Regions from separate parts of the Actinomadura sp. WAC 06369 genome, predicted to be linked through region 2. Evidence: riboswitches for the same ligand, from Rfam matches in the RefSeq annotation. Region 2 holds a riboswitch; the other holds the start of a gene.
What was found. A riboswitch is a leader RNA that binds a small molecule or an ion and turns the genes downstream of it on or off. The one in region 2 is predicted to bind ZMP and ZTP.
Positions count from the first base shown of each region.

Region 1: another riboswitch for ZMP and ZTP. It lies ahead of DMH08_RS06105 (bifunctional methylenetetrahydrofolate dehydrogenase/methenyltetrahydrofolate cyclohydrolase); the one in region 2 lies ahead of glyA (serine hydroxymethyltransferase).

Region 1 is NZ_QHJN01000014.1:4,056-10,469, reverse strand. Features, by position in the region: gene DMH08_RS06125 (malate dehydrogenase) at 1-803, opposite strand, end outside; gene DMH08_RS06120 (NADP-dependent isocitrate dehydrogenase) at 1,059-2,276, opposite strand; gene DMH08_RS06115 (DUF3017 domain-containing protein) at 2,397-2,825, opposite strand; gene DMH08_RS06110 (FHA domain-containing protein) at 2,992-3,693, shown strand; gene DMH08_RS06105 (bifunctional methylenetetrahydrofolate dehydrogenase/methenyltetrahydrofolate cyclohydrolase) at 3,749-4,597, opposite strand; ZMP/ZTP riboswitch at 4,628-4,713, opposite strand; gene DMH08_RS06100 (GNAT family N-acetyltransferase) at 4,793-5,383, shown strand; gene DMH08_RS06095 (hypothetical protein) at 5,406-5,585, opposite strand; gene purH (bifunctional phosphoribosylaminoimidazolecarboxamide formyltransferase/IMP cyclohydrolase) at 5,676-6,414, opposite strand, start outside.
Region 2 is NZ_QHJN01000010.1:94,145-104,077, forward strand. Features, by position in the region: gene DMH08_RS04785 (ABC transporter substrate-binding protein) at 1-694, opposite strand, end outside; gene DMH08_RS04790 (CaiB/BaiF CoA transferase family protein) at 954-2,141, shown strand; gene DMH08_RS04795 (HpcH/HpaI aldolase/citrate lyase family protein) at 2,138-2,989, shown strand; gene DMH08_RS04800 (cyclase family protein) at 2,986-3,834, shown strand; gene DMH08_RS04805 (MmgE/PrpD family protein) at 3,831-5,246, shown strand; gene DMH08_RS04810 (GNAT family N-acetyltransferase) at 5,218-5,811, opposite strand; gene DMH08_RS04815 (carboxymuconolactone decarboxylase family protein) at 5,804-6,472, opposite strand; gene DMH08_RS04820 (class I SAM-dependent methyltransferase) at 6,588-7,415, shown strand; gene glyA (serine hydroxymethyltransferase) at 7,382-8,656, opposite strand; ZMP/ZTP riboswitch at 8,708-8,794, opposite strand; partial or broken gene DMH08_RS42745 (DMT family transporter) at 8,842-9,687, opposite strand; partial or broken gene DMH08_RS04835 (Lrp/AsnC family transcriptional regulator) at 9,798-9,933, opposite strand, start outside.

The sequences.
Region 1 (6,414 bases), on a different contig from region 2:
ACGGCCATCGACGTCCAGTCGCCCTCGGCCGTCCCGTTCACCCACGTGTGCACGTGGTCGATCGCCGCCGACGCCGCCGACGCCGCCGAGGACGCCCCCCGCGCCTCGATGATCGCCGCACCGCGCTTGGCGACCGTCGGGATGAAGTCGTCCTCCAGCCACTTCTGGTCGTCCACCACCGCGGCGGCGCTCTTCCCGCCGATCTCCGCGCGGAACAGGTCCGGGTACTGGGTCGCCGAGTGGTTGCCCCAGATCGTCATCTTCTTGATGTCGGCGACGGACACGCCCGCCTTCTTCGACAGCTGCGCCAGCGCCCGGTTGTGGTCCAGGCGGGTCATCGCGGTGAACCGCTCGGCCGGGACGTCCGGGGCGTGCTGCTGCGCGATCAGCGCGTTCGTGTTCGCCGGGTTGCCGACCACCAGCACCTTCACGTCGTCCGCCGCGCCGGCGTTGATCGCCTCGCCCTGCGGCTTGAAGATCCCGCCGTTGGCCTCCAGCAGGTCACCGCGCTCCATGCCCTTCGTGCGCGGCCGCGCGCCCACCAGCAGCGCCACGTTCGTCCCCTGGAACGCCTGCGCGGCGTCGTCGAAGATGTCGATGCCCTGCAGCAGCGGGAAGGCGCAGTCGTCCAGTTCCATCGCGGTGCCCTCGGCGGCCTTCACCGCCTGCGGGATCTCCAGCAGCCGCAGCTTGACGGGTACGTCCGCACCCAGCAGGTGCCCGGACGCGATACGGAACAGCAGCGCGTAACCGATCTGGCCCGCGGCGCCGGTGACGGTGACGGTGACTGGGGTGCGAGTCATTGCCTCTTCTCTCCTGCTGTGACCTGACGGGGCTGCTGCGACCTAGAAGACTCAGGCGGCCCATCCGTGCGAACCCGACCGCCCAAGAGGCGCGCCGCCGCGCGGAATCTCTCGCCGTCGAGATAGTTCACCAGCAGGCTATACCGCGCGCCCGGACGGACGGCGGGCAGGTGCGCCCCCCGGCACCGCTCGTCCCGCCCGGAAAGCGGAAGGCCGCCCCGGGATCCCCGGGACGGCCCACAGCGGACGGCCGGATCAGCCGTTGATCTTCTTCTGCAGGTTGGTGTCGAGAGCCTCGAGGAACTCCTGCGTCGTCAGGTAGGGGGTGTCGGCCCCGACGAGCAGAGCGAGGTCCTTGGTCATCTGGCCGCCCTCGACGGTCTCGATGCAGACTTCCTCGACCTTGCGCGCGAAGTCGGAAACCTCGGGCTGGCCGTCCAGCTTGCCGCGGTGCTCGAGGCCGCGGGTCCAGGCGAAGATGGACGCGATCGGGTTGGTGGAGGTCGCCTTGCCCTGCTGGTGCTGGCGGTAGTGGCGGGTCACCGTGCCGTGCGCGGCCTCGGCCTCGACGGTCTTGCCGTCGGGGGTCATGAGGACCGAGGTCATGAGGCCGAGGGAGCCGAAGCCCTGCGCGAGGGTGTCGGACTGGACGTCGCCGTCGTAGTTCTTGGCGGCCCAGACGAAGCCGCCGTCCCACTTCAGCGCCGCCGCGACCATGTCGTCGATGAGCCGGTGCTCGTAGGTGAGCTTCTTGGCCTCGAACTCGCTCTTGAACTCGGCCTCGTAGATCTCCTGGAAGATGTCCTTGAAGCGGCCGTCGTACGCCTTCAGGATCGTGTTCTTCGTGGACATGTACAGCGGCATGTTGCGCTCGAGCGCGTACCGCATCGTCGCGCGCGCGAAGTCGCGGATCGACGCGTCGAAGTTGTACATGCCCATCGCGACGCCGCCGCCGCTGAAGTCCGCGATCTCCATCTCGATGGGCTCGCCGTCGTCCTGCGGCGTGTAGGTGATCGTCACCTTGCCCGGGCCCGGGACGACGAAGTCCGTCGCCTTGTACTGGTCGCCGTGGGCGTGCCGGCCGATGATGATCGGCTTGGTCCAGCCGGGGACGAGCCGGGGGATGTTCGAGCAGATGATGGGCTCGCGGAAGACGACGCCGCCGAGGATGTTGCGGATCGTCCCGTTCGGGGACCGCCACATCTTCTTCAGGCCGAACTCCTCGACGCGGGCCTCGTCGGGGGTGATGGTGGCGCACTTGACGCCGACGCCGTGCTCCCGGATGGCGTGGGCGGCGTCGATGGTGACCTGGTCATCGGTCGCGTCCCGATGCTCCATCCCCAGGTCGTAGTACTTCAGGTCCACGTCGAGGTACGGCAGGATCAGCTGGTCCTTGATGAATTTCCAGATGATCCGCGTCATTTCGTCGCCGTCGAGTTCGACGACCGGGCCCGCTACTTTGATCTTGGGCATGCTGTTGCTGTCCCTTTCCTACACCTGGCCAGCAGTCCTTGTAAGGCTCAACTGGCAAGGCTATCCGAGCGGGTTCGGAGGTCTAGACCTCGCCCCCGGCGCGGACCCGCAGGGCAGGGGCTATCCGGGCGACCGGGCGCGGCGCCGGTTCAGCAGGAGCAGGAGGCCGCGGCCGGCCATGGCGAGCGCGATCAGGACGCCGAAGGCGCCGGCGAGGACGAGGCCGGTCTTGTGCATCGGCGGGACGCTGAGGGAGACGAACGCGACCGTCTCGCCGAGCAGGACGAGCGTCCAGCAGTCGACGGCGCGGCTGCGGACGGCGAGCATGCCGAGCTGCGACTCGGGCAGCAGGAGGCGGGCGAGGGCGCCGAGGAGCAGGGCGCCGGCGATGACGCCCGAGCCCTTGCGGAAGTAGTCGAAGGACGCCAGCGTCAGGCCGGCGGCGACGCCGAGGAGCACCATCAGGTAGGGCAGTCGGCCGAGCCAGTGCGGTGCGGCGGACCTCCCGCGCGGCGCCTTCCGCCTGCGCCGGTGCACCTGAGTGGTCATGTCCACACCGTAGTCCCATTCCGGTCACGGGGGCGCCGAAGTGGCCCGAAACCCCTGCGGCGTCGACCCTACTCGCCAGTAGGAGGGTGTGACGGCAGGGCGCCCGGGTAACCCGGACGACAGGGGTCGCTAACTAGCTGGGAGGACTGCCGTGGAGGGGCCGTTCATGCGGATCGAGGACAGCGGTGTGGTCATGCCGCTGCGCCCCGACGTCACGACGGTCGGGCGAGGGCGCGGAGTCGACGTCCGCCTCGACGACCCGAGTGTGTCCCGTTTGCACGCAGAGATCGTTCGGCGCGGCCCGTACGTCTACGTGGTCGACATGGGCCTGTCCCGCAACGGGACGCGGGTCAACGGCCGGCCGATCGCACGCCGCGTCCTGGAGGACGGCGACGTCGTCACCTTCGGCACCGCGCGGTGCCGGATGGGGGGCATCCCCCGGGAGGAGGTCGACCCGGACGTCGAACTGCGGCGGGCGGTCGCGCCCGAGCTCACCCGGCGCGAGGTCGATGTGCTGACCTCGCTGTGCCGGCCCGCCCTGTCGGACGAGGCGTTCGTCGCGCCCGCCACCGCCCGCGACATCGCCGGTGATCTCGTGGTGACGGAGGCGGCCGTCAAGCAGCACCTGCTGCGCCTGTACCAGAAGTTCCGTATTCCCGAGGGTCCCAACCGCCGCACCCGGCTCGCCAACGAGGTCATCGCGATGGGCCTCGTCCGGCCGCTGCCGCCGGTGCACGTCCCGCAGGGCCGCCCGCCGATGGACGGCGGACGCCCGCCGGGCGTCCGTCCCGAGGCGCGCCGCCCGGCGCACGGCACCGCGCACGTCACCCGTCCGGCACCCAGCGCGGCGGGGAGGCGCGCCAGCTAGCGTTCACGGCCGCCCTCCACCGGCAGCGCAGCGCGGAGGGCGGCCGTGTTCCCGATCAGAGGGAGCGTTCCGCGGCTTCGACGACGTTCGCGAGGAGCATGGCGCGGGTCATCGGGCCCACGCCGCCGGGGTTGGGCGCCACCCAGCCGGCGACCTCGCGGACGTCGGCGGCGACGTCGCCGGCGAGCTTCCCGTCGACGCGGGAGACCCCGACGTCGAGGACGGCGGCGCCGGGCTTCACCATGTCGGCGGTGATCAGGCCGGGGACGCCGGCGGCGGCGACGACGATGTCGGCGGCGCGGGTGTGCGCGGCGAGGTCGCGGGTGCCGGTGTGGCAGAGGGTGACGGTCGCGTTCTCGGTGCGGCGGGTCAGCAGCAGGCCGAGGGAGCGGCCGACGGTGATGCCGCGGCCGACGACGGTGACCTCGGCGCCCTTGAGCGGGACGTCGAAGCGGCGCAGCAGCTCGATGATGCCCTTCGGGGTGCAGGGCAGCGGGCCGTCCTGCATGAGGACGAGCCGGCCGAGGTTCGTGGGGTGCAGGCCGTCGGCGTCCTTGGCGGGGTCGATGCGTTCGAGGACGCGCTTGTCGTCGAGGCCCTTCGGCAGGGGGAGCTGGACGATGTAGCCGGTGCAGGCCGGGTCGGCGTTGAGCTCGGCGACGGCGCGCTCCACCTCGTCCTGGGAGGCGTCGGCCGGCAGGTCGCGGCGGATGCTCTCGATCCCGACCTCGGCGCAGTCGCGGTGCTTCATGTTGACGTAGGAGTGGCTGCCGGGGTCGTCCCCGACGAGGACGGTGCCGAGCCCCACCGACACGCCCCGCTCCCCGAGCGCCGCGACGCGCTCGGCGAGGTCCGCGCGGATCTCCGCCGCGGTCGCCTTGCCGTCCAGAATCTGTGCCGTCATGCGTGTGCCTCCGCGCTGATCTCGGCTGATCTCGGCCACCCAGGCGCGCGGTGTCCGGACTGTCGATCGCTCCCCGGTGGTGATCCACCTTGCCCGCGCCAGTCGCGAACACCCATGGTAACGGGCCATTGGGGCGCGGAAATCGGCGCCGAGTGGCTCTCGCGGCGGGGGCGCGCGACGCCTAGCGTCCGAGGCATGGAGTGGTTCGACGTACCCGTTCTGACCGGACGCCACGTGCGGCTGGAGCCGCTGGCGATGGAGCACGCGGACGGGCTGTTCGCGGCGGCGGGCGACCCGGAGGTCTGGCGGTGGCAGAGCGCGCTGCGGCCGCGCGACGCGGCGGACATGCGGGCGCTGGTGCGGCGGGCGCTGGACGGGCGCGACCGGGGCCTGCGGCTGCCGTGGGCGCAGATCGACGCGGCGACCGGCGAGGTCGCGGGGACGACGTCGTACTACGAGGTGTCGCCGAAGGACCGGGGCCTGTGCATCGGGTACACGTGGCTCGGGGCGCGGTGGCAGCGGACGGGGATCAACACGGAGTCGAAGCTGCTGCTGCTGGAGCGGGCGTTCGAGGAGCTGAAGGCGATCCGAGTGGGGTGGCACACGCACGCCCAGAACGAGCGGTCGCGGGCGGCGATCGAGCGGCTGGGGGCGTCGTTCGAGGGCGTCCACCGGAAGCACCGGGTGCGGGCGGACGGGTCGGTCCGGGACACGGCCGTGTACGGGATGACCGACGACGACTGGGCCGTGGCGGGCCCGGCGCTGCGCGCGCGCCTGCGCGGTTAGGCGTCGCGGTCAGGCGGTGCGGTCAGGCGTTCTCGTCTTCGGAGCGGCGGGCGATGGCGCGGTCGGTGCCGTGCCAGCCGAGGCGGGCGGCGAGCATCGCGGCGAGCGCCGCGGCGACGAGCCCGATGACCTGCCGGGCGTCCAGCAGGAGGGCGTTCGCCTGGGAGACGGCGCTCAGCATGAGCATCGTGAGGGTGTCCATGGTGCCTTCCGTGGGGGGCCGGCAACGAGGCTACCTGCGGCGGAACGTAAAACGGCCCGGCGGCGGGGGCCGCCGGGCCGTTCGGTGCCGTCAGTGGAAGAAGTGCCGGACGCCCGTGAAGTAGAGGGCGATCCCGGCTTTCTCCGCCGCCTCGACCACCTTGTCGTCGTTGACGGACCCGCCGGGCTGGACGATCGCGCGGACGCCCGCGCTCGTCAGCACCTCCAGGCCGTCCGGGAACGGGAAGAACGCGTCGGACGCGCCGACCGCGGCGGCCGCGCGCTCCTCGCCCGCGCGCGACACCGCGAGCTTGGCGGAGTCGACCCGGTTGACCTGGCCCATCCCGACGCCGACGGTGGCGCCGTCGGCGGCCAGCAGGATGGCGTTCGACTTGACGGAGCGGACCGCGCGCCACGCGAACGCCAGGTCGCGCAGGGTGGCCTCGTCGGCGGCCTCGCCGGTCTTCAGCTCCCACCCGGACGGGTCGTCGCCGGGGGCGTCGACGGCGTCGACGCCCTGCAGGAGCAGGCCGCCGTCGATGCGGCGGTACTCGGTCGCGCCCTTCGGGGCGTCCGGGCAGACGAGGAGGCGGACGTTCTTGAAGCGGTCCTTGAGCACCGCGACGGCCTCGTCGTCGAACCCGGGGGCCACGACGACCTCGGCGAAGCTCTCGGTGACCTGCCGGGCCATCTCCGCGGTCACCGGGCGGTTCGCCGCGATGACGCCGCCGTACGCCGACAGCGGGTCGCAGGCGTGCGCCTTGCGGTGCGCCTCGGCGATGTCGGCGCCGACCGCGATGCCGCACGGGTTGGCGTGCTTGATGATCGCG
Region 2 (9,933 bases):
CGGTGAGGTCGGAGACGGTCGCCGCGTCGTAGCTGATGACCGGGTCGACCTCGATCCCGAGGCCCTCGGCCGCGGCGGCGAACGCCTCGGCGGCGCCGCTGCCGAAGTCGCTCTGCTCGTGCAGGAACGCGACCTTCTTCACCGGCTCGCCGGCCTGCTCCGAGACCTCCTTGAGGTACTTCGCGGCGGCCACCGAGATGACCTCGCTGCCGGGCTGCACGCGGAACGAGTGGTCGTAGCCGTGCGCGAAGATCTCGTCGGACGCGGTGACGTCCATGACGAACGGGACCTCGTTGCGCTCGGCGACGACCGCGACGTTCGTGCTGACGGCGCTCTGGTAGGTGCCGACGAGCCCGACGGCGCCCTCGGAGATCACCCGCTGGGCCTCGCTCTGGCCGACCTCGGCCTTGCCCTGGGTGTCCCCGGTGACCAGTTCGACATTGCGGCCGCCGAGGGACTTGATCCCCCCGTTCGCGTTGATCGCCTCCACCGCCATCCGGGCGCCGCGCCGCATCTGCTGGCCGTCGACCGCGTAGGCGCCGCTGACCGGATGCAGCGCACCGATCTTGACGGGTCCCCGGTCGCGTCCGGCCGCCGCTCCGGCGGCGCCGGAAGGCGCCGAGCCGCCGCAGCCCGCGGCGGCCAGCAGGACCGCGCAGGCGCCGAGCCCGGCGACGAGCTTTCGAGCCGACATTCACCTCTCCCGCCCAACGTGTCCGGCGCCGTTCGCCCCCCGCGATCTTTCTTGTTCCGCTTGGAGAAACGCCGGACAACCGATGCGTCATGGTGGCACCCGTCACGCAATCGGGTCAATATCTAGGTGAAACTTGACTGAACTCGATGGCCGGTGCCAACTTGTGAGCATCGGAACCGAGGGTCATCTCGATCGCACATCGACTATCGTTCCTCTAAGCGAAACACACCGGAAACAATCCGACCGAAGGCGGTAGCCCATGACCGACGCCCTGTCCGGAGTCCGCGTGCTCGACGCGGCCACGCTCTTCGCCGGGCCGCTCGCGGCGACGCTGCTCGCCGACTTCGGGGCCGAGGTCGTCAAGATCGAGCACCCGAAGGGCGACCCCGTGCGCAGCCACGGCGCGCAGCGCGACGGCGTCGGGCTGTGGTGGAAGATGCTCGGCCGCAACAAGAAGGCGGTCACGCTCTACCTCGGGTCCCCCGAGGGGCAGGAGCTGTTCCGCCGGCTCGCCGCCGACGCCGACGTGGTGATCGAGAACTTCCGGCCCGGGACGCTGGAGCGGTGGGGCCTGGGCTACGACGAGCTGAAGAAGATCAACCCCGGGCTCGTGCTGGCCCGCGTCACGGGATTCGGGCAGACCGGCCCGTACGCGCGGCGGCCCGGGTTCGGGACGCTCGCCGAGGCGATGAGCGGGTTCGCCGCGATCACCGGTGAGCCGGACGGGCCGCCGACGCTGCCGCCGTTCGGCCTCGCCGACGGAATCGCCGCCCTGACCACAGCGTATGCGGTGATGACGGCGCTTCGGGCGCGCGAGGCCACCGGCGAGGGCCAGGTCGTCGACCTGGCGATCATCGAGCCGATCCTCACCCTGCTCGGTCCGCAGATCATCACCTACGACCAGCTCGGCGAGCTGCAGGCCCGCACCGGCAACCGGTCGCACAACAACGCGCCGCGCAACACCTACCGCACCCGCGACGGCGGCTGGGTCGCGATCTCCACCAGCGCCCAGTCGATCGCCGAGCGGGTGATGCGCCTCGTCGGACGCCCCGAGTTCATCGACGAGCCGTGGTTCGCGTCCGGCGCCGAGCGCGCGAAGCACGCGGACGAGCTGGACGAGGCCGTCGGCTCGTGGATCGCCGAACGCGACCGCGACGAGGTCGTCCGGGCGTTCGAGGAGGCCGAGGCCGCCGTCGCGCCGATCTACACCGCCGCCGACGTGATGACCGACCCGCAGTTCGACGCGCTCGGCACCATCGCGACCGTCCCCGACGACGAGCTCGGCCCGGTGAAGATGCAGAACGTGCTGTTCCGGCTGTCGCGGACGCCCGGCCGCATCGAGTCGGCGGGCCCGCCGCTCGGCGCGCACACCGCCGAGATCCTCGGCCGCTACGGGGTCGGCGAGGCGGAGCTGGACGAGCTGCGCGCGAAGGGCGTCGTCAGGTGACGCCCCGCACGTGGCTGTACGTGCCCGGCGACCGGCCCGACCGCGTCGCCAAGGCCCTCGGCTCCGCCGCCGACACGGTGATCCTCGACCTCGAGGACGCCGTGGCGCCCGCCGCGAAGGCGGACGCGCGCCGCACCGTCGTCGGCGTCCTCGCCGAGGGCCGCCCGGCGTACGTCCGGATCAACGCGCCCGGGACCGCCGACGGCGACGCGGACGTCCGGGCCCTCGCCGCGTCGCCCGGCGCGCTCGCGGGCGTCCGCATCCCCAAGTGCGAGGACCCGGACGGGCTGCGCCGCGTCGCCGACGCCCTCGGGGCGCCCGTCCTGCCCGTCGTCGAGTCGGCCCTCGGCGTCGAGCGGGCGTTCGCGCTCGCCACCGCGCACCCGCTGGTCGCGGGCATCTCGCTCGGCGAGGCCGACCTGTCGGCCGACCTGCGGGCGGGCGGGGACGCGCTCGCGTGGCCGCGCTCCCGGATCGTCGTGGCGGCCCGCGCCGCCGGGCTGCCGAGCCCGCCGCAGAGCGTCTGGACGGCCGTCCGCGACCTGGACGGCCTGGCCGCCGACACCCGCGCCGGGCAGCGCGCCGGATTCTTCGGCCGGTCGGTGATCCACCCCGCGCAGATCCCCGTCGTGCACGAGGCGTGCGCGCCCGACCCGGCGGACGTCGCCTGGGCGCGCGACCTGACCGGCCGCCTCGCCGAGCGCGGCGACGCGCCGGACGCGGACGCCGCGTGGCTCGACGCGGACGGCCGGTTCGTCGACAAGGCCGTCGTGGAACGCGCCTTCGCCATTCTCGAGGCCGCGAAAGCCGCCGCCGGAACAGCCCCCAAGGAAGGAACACGTCCATGAGCTCCCCCGACCCGCTGCTCGCCGCGGTCGCCGGCGGCGTCCGGCTGATCGAGCTGGGCCAGCCGTTCTTCACCGGCATGCCGTGCTCGCCGAACCACCCCGGCTTCCGGATGACGCTGATCCGGCGGCACGGCGACATGATGCGCCCCGACGGCGGCTCCGCCGCCAACGAGATCATCGTGACCGGCGGGCACGTCGGCACCCACATCGACGCGCTGTCGCACGTCAGCCACGACGGCGAGCTGCACGGCGGGATCGACGCGGCGGAGGCGCAGCGCGGCGGCGCCTTCACCAGCCACGGCGCCGAGAACCTGCCCGGCCTGCTGCGCCGCGGCGTGCTGCTGGACGTCGCCGCCGTGCACGGCGTGGACGTCCTGCCGCCCGGCTACGGCGTGACCGCCGAGGACCTCGACCTGGCCGCGAAGCGGGCGGGCGCCGAGCCCGGCGCGGGCGACGTCGCGCTGATCCGCACCGGATGGGCGCGCAACTTCGGCGACACCACCGCCTACCTGGGCAAGGAGACCGGCGTGCCCGGCGCGACGCCCGAGGCGGCCCGCTGGCTCGCCGACCGCCGGATCGTCGCGACCGGCGCCGACACCACCGCCTACGAGCAGATCGCGGCGGGCGCGGGCCACGCCGTCCTGCCCGTCCACCGGGTCCTGCTCGTCGAGTCGGGCATCTTCATCATGGAGCACCTGAACCTGGAGGCCCTGGCCGCCGAGGGACGGCACGAGTTCGTGTTCGTGCTGGCCCCGCTGCGGATCAAGGGCGGCACCGGCTCCCCGGTGCGGCCGCTCGCCGCGGTCTCCGCGGGGACGGCGCCGCGCGGGGAGGAGTCGGCGTGACCACGACGCGGACCGCGGCGACGCCCGTCCAGCGGCTCGCCGCCCTCGCCGACCGCGTGCGGGCCGAGGGCCTGCCCGCCGAACTGCGCGACGACGCCGCCCGCCGGGTGCTGGACGCGCTCGGCAACAGCCTCGCCGCCACCGGGGAGCCCCCGGCCCGCGCCGTCGGGCAGCTCGTCGCCGAGTGGGGCGGCGCGGGCCGCGCCACCGGGATCGGCACCGCCGCCCGGCTGCCCGAGCCGAGCGCCGCGCTGCTCAACGGCACCCTCGCGCACTCCCTCGACTTCGACGACACCCACCTGCCGTCGGTGCTGCACCCGTCGGCGTCCGTCGTGCCCGCCGCGCTCGCCGCCGCCGAGGCGCACGGCGCGTCCGGCGCGCGGCTGCTCGACGCGATCGCCGTCGGCGTCGAGATCACCGTCCGGATCGGCATGGCCGGGTACGACCGGGAGCTCGGCAACTCGGTGTTCTTCGAGCGCGGCCAGCACGCCACGGCCATCTGCGGGGCCGTCGGCGCCGCCGCGTCCGCCGCGATGCTGTCCGGCCTGGACGCCGCCGGGATCGCCGACGCGATGGGCATCGCCGCCAGCATGGGGTCGGGGATCCTGGAGGCCAACCGCACCGGCGGCACCGTCAAGCGGGTGCACTGCGGCTGGGCGGCGCACGCCGCCGTGACCGCCGCCGGGCTCGCCCGCGCCGGCCTCACCGGCCCGCCGACCGTCCTGGAGGGGCGGTTCGGGCTGCTGCAGGCGTTCTGCGGCGACCGGGTCGACCTCGACGCGCTCACCGACCGGCTCGGGGAGCACTGGGAACTGCCGGGGATCTTCTTCAAGCCGTACCCGTGCAACCACTTCACCCACGCGGGCGTCGACGCCGCGCTGGCGCTGCGCGCGCGGGGGCTCGACCCGTCCGACGTCGACGGGATCGAGCTGGGCGCCCCCGCGCCGGTGCTCCGCACGATCGGCGAACCCCACGAGGACAAGATCCGTCCGAAGTCCGGGTACCACGCGGCGTTCTCCGGCCCGTACACGGTCGCGGCGGCGCTGCTCGGCGGCGGCGGGCTCGGCGTCTTCCACGAGGACTTCACCGACGAGGCCGCCGCCGACCCGGCGCGGCTCGCCCTGGCGGCGAAGGTGCGGTGCGTCCCCGACCCGCGCTGCGACGAGATCTTCCCGCACCAGTTCCCCGCGGTGCTGCGCGTCCGCACCCGCGGCGGCGCCGTCCTGGAGGAGCGCGTCGACGCCAACCGCGGCGGCCCCGGCAACCCGCTGTCGGCCGACGAGCTGGCGACGAAGTTTCGGCTGAACGCGTCCCGGGCCGTCCCGGCCGAGCGCGCCGGGCGGATCACCGAGCTCGTCTACGGGCTCGCCCGCCTGGACGACCTCACCCCGCTGACGTCGCTGCTGGCGTGACCGGGCGGACGGCGTCCACGCCGTCCGCCGGGATCCGCGCGGCGGTCCAGCCGGACCGGTCGGCCGCGTAGAACGACGCGCCGTCCGGCCCGGCCGGGCCGTCGGGCACCGGGCGCATCCCGAGCCGCTCCGCGACCCGCACCGACACCGCGCTGTCCGGGTCGATCTCGGCGGCGACGCGGCGCAGCCCCACCACGCCGAACGCGTAGTCGAGCACCGCGCGGGACGCCTCGGCGGCCAGGCCCTCGCCCCACCGCTCCGGCTCCAGGCTGTAGACGATCTCGACGCCGGCGCCCGGCCCGTCCCGGCCGGTCAGCCCCGCGACGCCGATCAGCGGCTCGTCCGCCGGCCGCGCGGGGCGCAGCGTCCACAGCCCGTAGCCGAGCGCGGCGAAGTCCCGCCGGCTCGCCGCGATGATCTCGGTGACCTGCACGGCCGACACCGCCGCGTCGCCGAACAGGTGGCGGCGGACCGGCGGCCGCGTCCAGTGCGCCAGCAGCGGCCGGTGGTCGCGCATGCTGACCGGTCGCAGCGCCAGCCGCTCGGTGCGCAGCAGTTCACGCATGCCCGTCCCCGTCCTGCGGCCACTCCGGCGCGGGCTCCCCCTCCGGCACCCCGACCCGGAACACGCGCAGCTGCATCGCCAGCGCCGTGTAGTACCCGACGAGCGTGACCAGCTCGACCACCGCGGAGCGGCCGAGCGTCGCGACCGCCTCGGCGTACACCGCGTCCGACACGTCCTGCTCGGCGGCGAGCTGCCGCACCGCCTCGTACACCACCCGCTCCCGGACGTCGCCGAGCATCGGCGCGCGCCCCTCGCGCAGGGCGTCGATCTCCTCCTGGTCCAGTCCCGCGCGCAGCCCGATCCGCTCGTGCGCGTACCACTCGAAGTCCGAGCGCAGGTGCGCCGCGACGACCAGCGTCGCGATCTCCCGCTCCCGCTTGGTGAACGCGGTGCGGAACCGCAGCGCGGCGCCGAGGTCCTGCAGGGGGAGGCCGACCGACGGGCTGTACAGCATCGCGTTGAACGGGCCGAGCAGCCGCCCGTCCTCGTCGGTCAAGCGGAACGCGGGCGACCGGCCGGAGCGCGGCCCGCCCGTCACCGCCTCGTACACGGCCCGCTGCTCGTCGGCGAGCGCGCCGGGCGGCAGCAGGGGCAGCCGCGACGCGGACGGCTCGCGGCGCTGGCGGTCGGCGACGTGCTCACCGCTCACGGGGTCGATCACGTACCGCACGGTAGGCGGTCGGCGCGGGCCGCTCAAGACCCGTCCGCAATATGGAACCGTGACGCGGTGCCGACCTGTCGATCACGGCAGGGGCCCGCGCTGGCAGGATGGACGGGTGACCGGCATCTACGACGACCCCTGGGCCTACGAGCTGGCGTGCTCGTTCCGCGACGTCGCCGCGGAGGTCGACGTCCTGCTCGCGTGGTGCGCCCGGCACCGCGCGCCGGGGGCCCCGCCCGTCCGGACCGTCCTGGAGCTCGCCGCCGGGCCCGCCGAGCACGCCCGCGGGTTCGCCCGGCGCGGCCTCGCCGCGACCGCGCTCGACCTGAACGCCGCGATGTGCGGGTACGCGGCGAAGTCGGCCGCGCGGGACGGCGTCGGCCTCGACGTCGTCCGCGCCGACATGACCGCGTTCGACCTGGGCCGCCGGTTCGACCTCGTCGTCACCATGCTCGACTCGACGTCGCACCTGATGACGCTCGACGCGTTCGTCGCGCACCTGCGCCGCGTCGCCGCCCACCTGGCGCCCGGCGGCCTGTACATCGTCGAGATGTCGCACCCCCGGGACCGGCTGGGCGACGACGACCCGAGCGTCGGCACCGCGTGGACGGTCGAGCGCGACGGCGTGCGCGCGTCCGTCCGGTGGGGCGAGCCCGGCGACCGGCTCGACCCCGTCACCCAGATCGCCGACGACCGCGTCACGGTGGCGATCGAGGAGCCGGGCGGCGCCCGCACCGTCCGCGACGTCGTCCCCTACCGGTTCTGGACGGCCGGGGAGCTCGACGCCGCGATCCGCCTCGCGGGCGGCCTCACGGCCGTCGCGCGGTACGGCGACTTCGGGGACGGCGCGGACGCGGTCGCCCTCACCGACCCCGAAGCCTGGCGCATGATCACGATCCTGCGGGCCGGTCAGCCCGCGGGCGCCCAGCCGGGCATCGGGTAGCCGGCGAGCAACTCGCGGATCTCGGCCGCGACCCGCTCGACGACCGCGTCCGCGTCGTCCTTCGCCACGGCCTGCACGACCTCGTCGAGCCACGCCGCGACCTGCGGCATCCGCTCCTCGGTGAGGCCGCGCGTGGTGATCGCGGCGGTGCCGAGGCGCAGCCCCGACGGGTCGAACGGCTTGCGCGGGTCGAACGGGACGGCGTTGTGGTTCAGTTCGATGCCCGCCCGGTCGAGGGCCTTCGCCGCGGGCTTGCCCGCGACGCCCTTGTTCGTCAGGTCGATCAGGATCAGGTGGTTGTCGGTGCCGCCGGACACCAGGTCGTACCCGCGCTCGACCAGCGCGGCGGCGAGCGCCTTCGCGTTCGCGACGATCTGCCGGGCGTAGCCGGCGAAGCCGGGCTGCGCGGCCTCCCGCAGCGCGACCGCGATCGCCGCCGTCGTGTGGTTGTGCGGGCCGCCCTGCAGCCCCGGGAAGACGGCCTTGTCGATCGCCTTCGCGTGCTCGGCCGTCGACATGACCATCGCGCCCCGCGGTCCCCGCAGCGTCTTGTGCGTGGTCGTGGTGACGACGTCGGCGTGCCCGACCGGCGAGGGGTGCGCGCCGCCCGCGATCAGCCCCGCGATGTGCGCGACGTCCGCCGCCAGCACCGCGCCGGCCTCCCGGGCGATCTCCGCGAACGCCGGGAAGTCGATCGTCCGGGGCACGGCCGTCCCGCCGCACCAGATCAGCTTCGGCCGCTCCTTCAGGGCGAGGTCGCGCACCTGGTCCATGTCGATCCGCCCGGTGTCGGCCCGCACCTCGTACCGGACGGGCCGGAACCAGGCGCCGGTCGCCGACACCGACCAGCCGTGCGTCAGGTGGCCGCCCATCGGCAGCGACAGGCCCATCACCGTGTCGCCCGGCCGCAGGAACGCCATGTACACGGCGAGGTTCGCGGGCGACCCGGAGTACGGCTGGACGTTCGCGTGCTCGACGCCGAACAGCGACTTCGCCCGGTCGACCGCCAGTTCCTCCAGCGGGTCGATGTTCTGCTGGCCCTCGTAGTAGCGGCGGCCCGCATAGCCCTCGGAGTACTTGTTCGTCAGGACGGACCCGGTAGCCTCGAGCACCGCGGGCGAGACGTAGTTCTCGGACGCGATCAGCCGGATCTTCTCGAACTGGCGGCGCGCCTCGTCCTCGACGAGCCGGGCGATGTCGGGGTCGCTGCCGCGCAGATGGGGTACGGCGGGTTCGTGCATGTCGCTCTCCGCGCTGTCGGCCGGGGCGGCAGGGCGCCCCGGTGAAGGGGGCCCGAACACCCAGGCGCGCGGTGCGCGGACTACGGTCGCTCCCCGGTGGTCGTCTCCACCTTGACTGCGCCAGTCGCGTGGACGTCATCATACCGACCGGCCCGCCGGCGCGGCGCGGGCACCGACACGACGGCGAGCCCGCCGAGCAGCAGCGCCGTCCCGGCGGCCACCGGGCCGGACATGGACTCGCCCAGCACGAGCACGGCGAGGACGACCGCGACCAGCGGCTCCACGAGGCTCAGGGTCCCCGCGGTCGCGGCGCCGACCCGTCCCAGCCCGGTGACGAAGCACATGTAGGCCACCGCCGTCGCCGCGACGCCCAGCCAGCCGACCAGCGCCGCCGCGCGCGGCTCCGCGAGCGCCGGCAGGGCCGCGATCGTCCAGGGCGCCAGGACCGCCCCGCCGGCCAGCAGCGTCACCGACACGGCCGCCGCCGTGCCCGCGCCGCTCCCGGCCATCCGCTTGGCCGCGACCGTGTAGACGCCGAAGCAGCACCCCGCCGCCAGGCTCAGCGCGACGCCCGCCGGGTCGACGCGCACCGCGCCCTGCGGCAGCGCCAGCAGGGCGACACCGCCGACCGCGCACGCCGTCCCGGCCCACCAGCCGCGCCCCGGGCGGGCACCGAGCACCAGCCGCTCGCACACCCCCGTCGACACCGGCACCAGCCCGAACACCACGGCCGTCGCGACGGCCGCGCCGGTCCGGTCCACCGCGCTGAAGAACGCCGCCTGGAAGGTCCCGGTGGCCGCCGCGGCCGCGAGCACCGGCCGCCACGCGTCCCGCCGGACCGCGAACGCACCGCGATCGGCCACGAGGGTGAACAGGGCCAGGATCGCCCCGCCGAACAGGATCCGCGCGCCCCCGACCGCCACGGGGCTCGCGTCCGCCGCCGCGAGCACCTGCGCCGGCCCGACCGTCCCCCACAGGACGCCCGCGGCCAGCACCGGCAACGTCCCCGACATGCCATTCCACCGGTACATGCGGACGAAGCTAGAAGCTCATACGGCGATAGCGCACAGCGACCAGTCATTCATTCGGTTGTGCCATCACCGTCCGCTACCTATTCGGCGAGATCCCCACCCGGTCGCCGTCACGCGTACGACGTTCGGCGCGCACGCTCGCCAGCCGCCGGAAGTTCGGACTGCTCGACGGGCTGGACGTAGTCGTAGACCACGGTGGTGCGCACGTCCACGAACTCCTTGCGCCGCGCCAGCCGGTCGAGCACG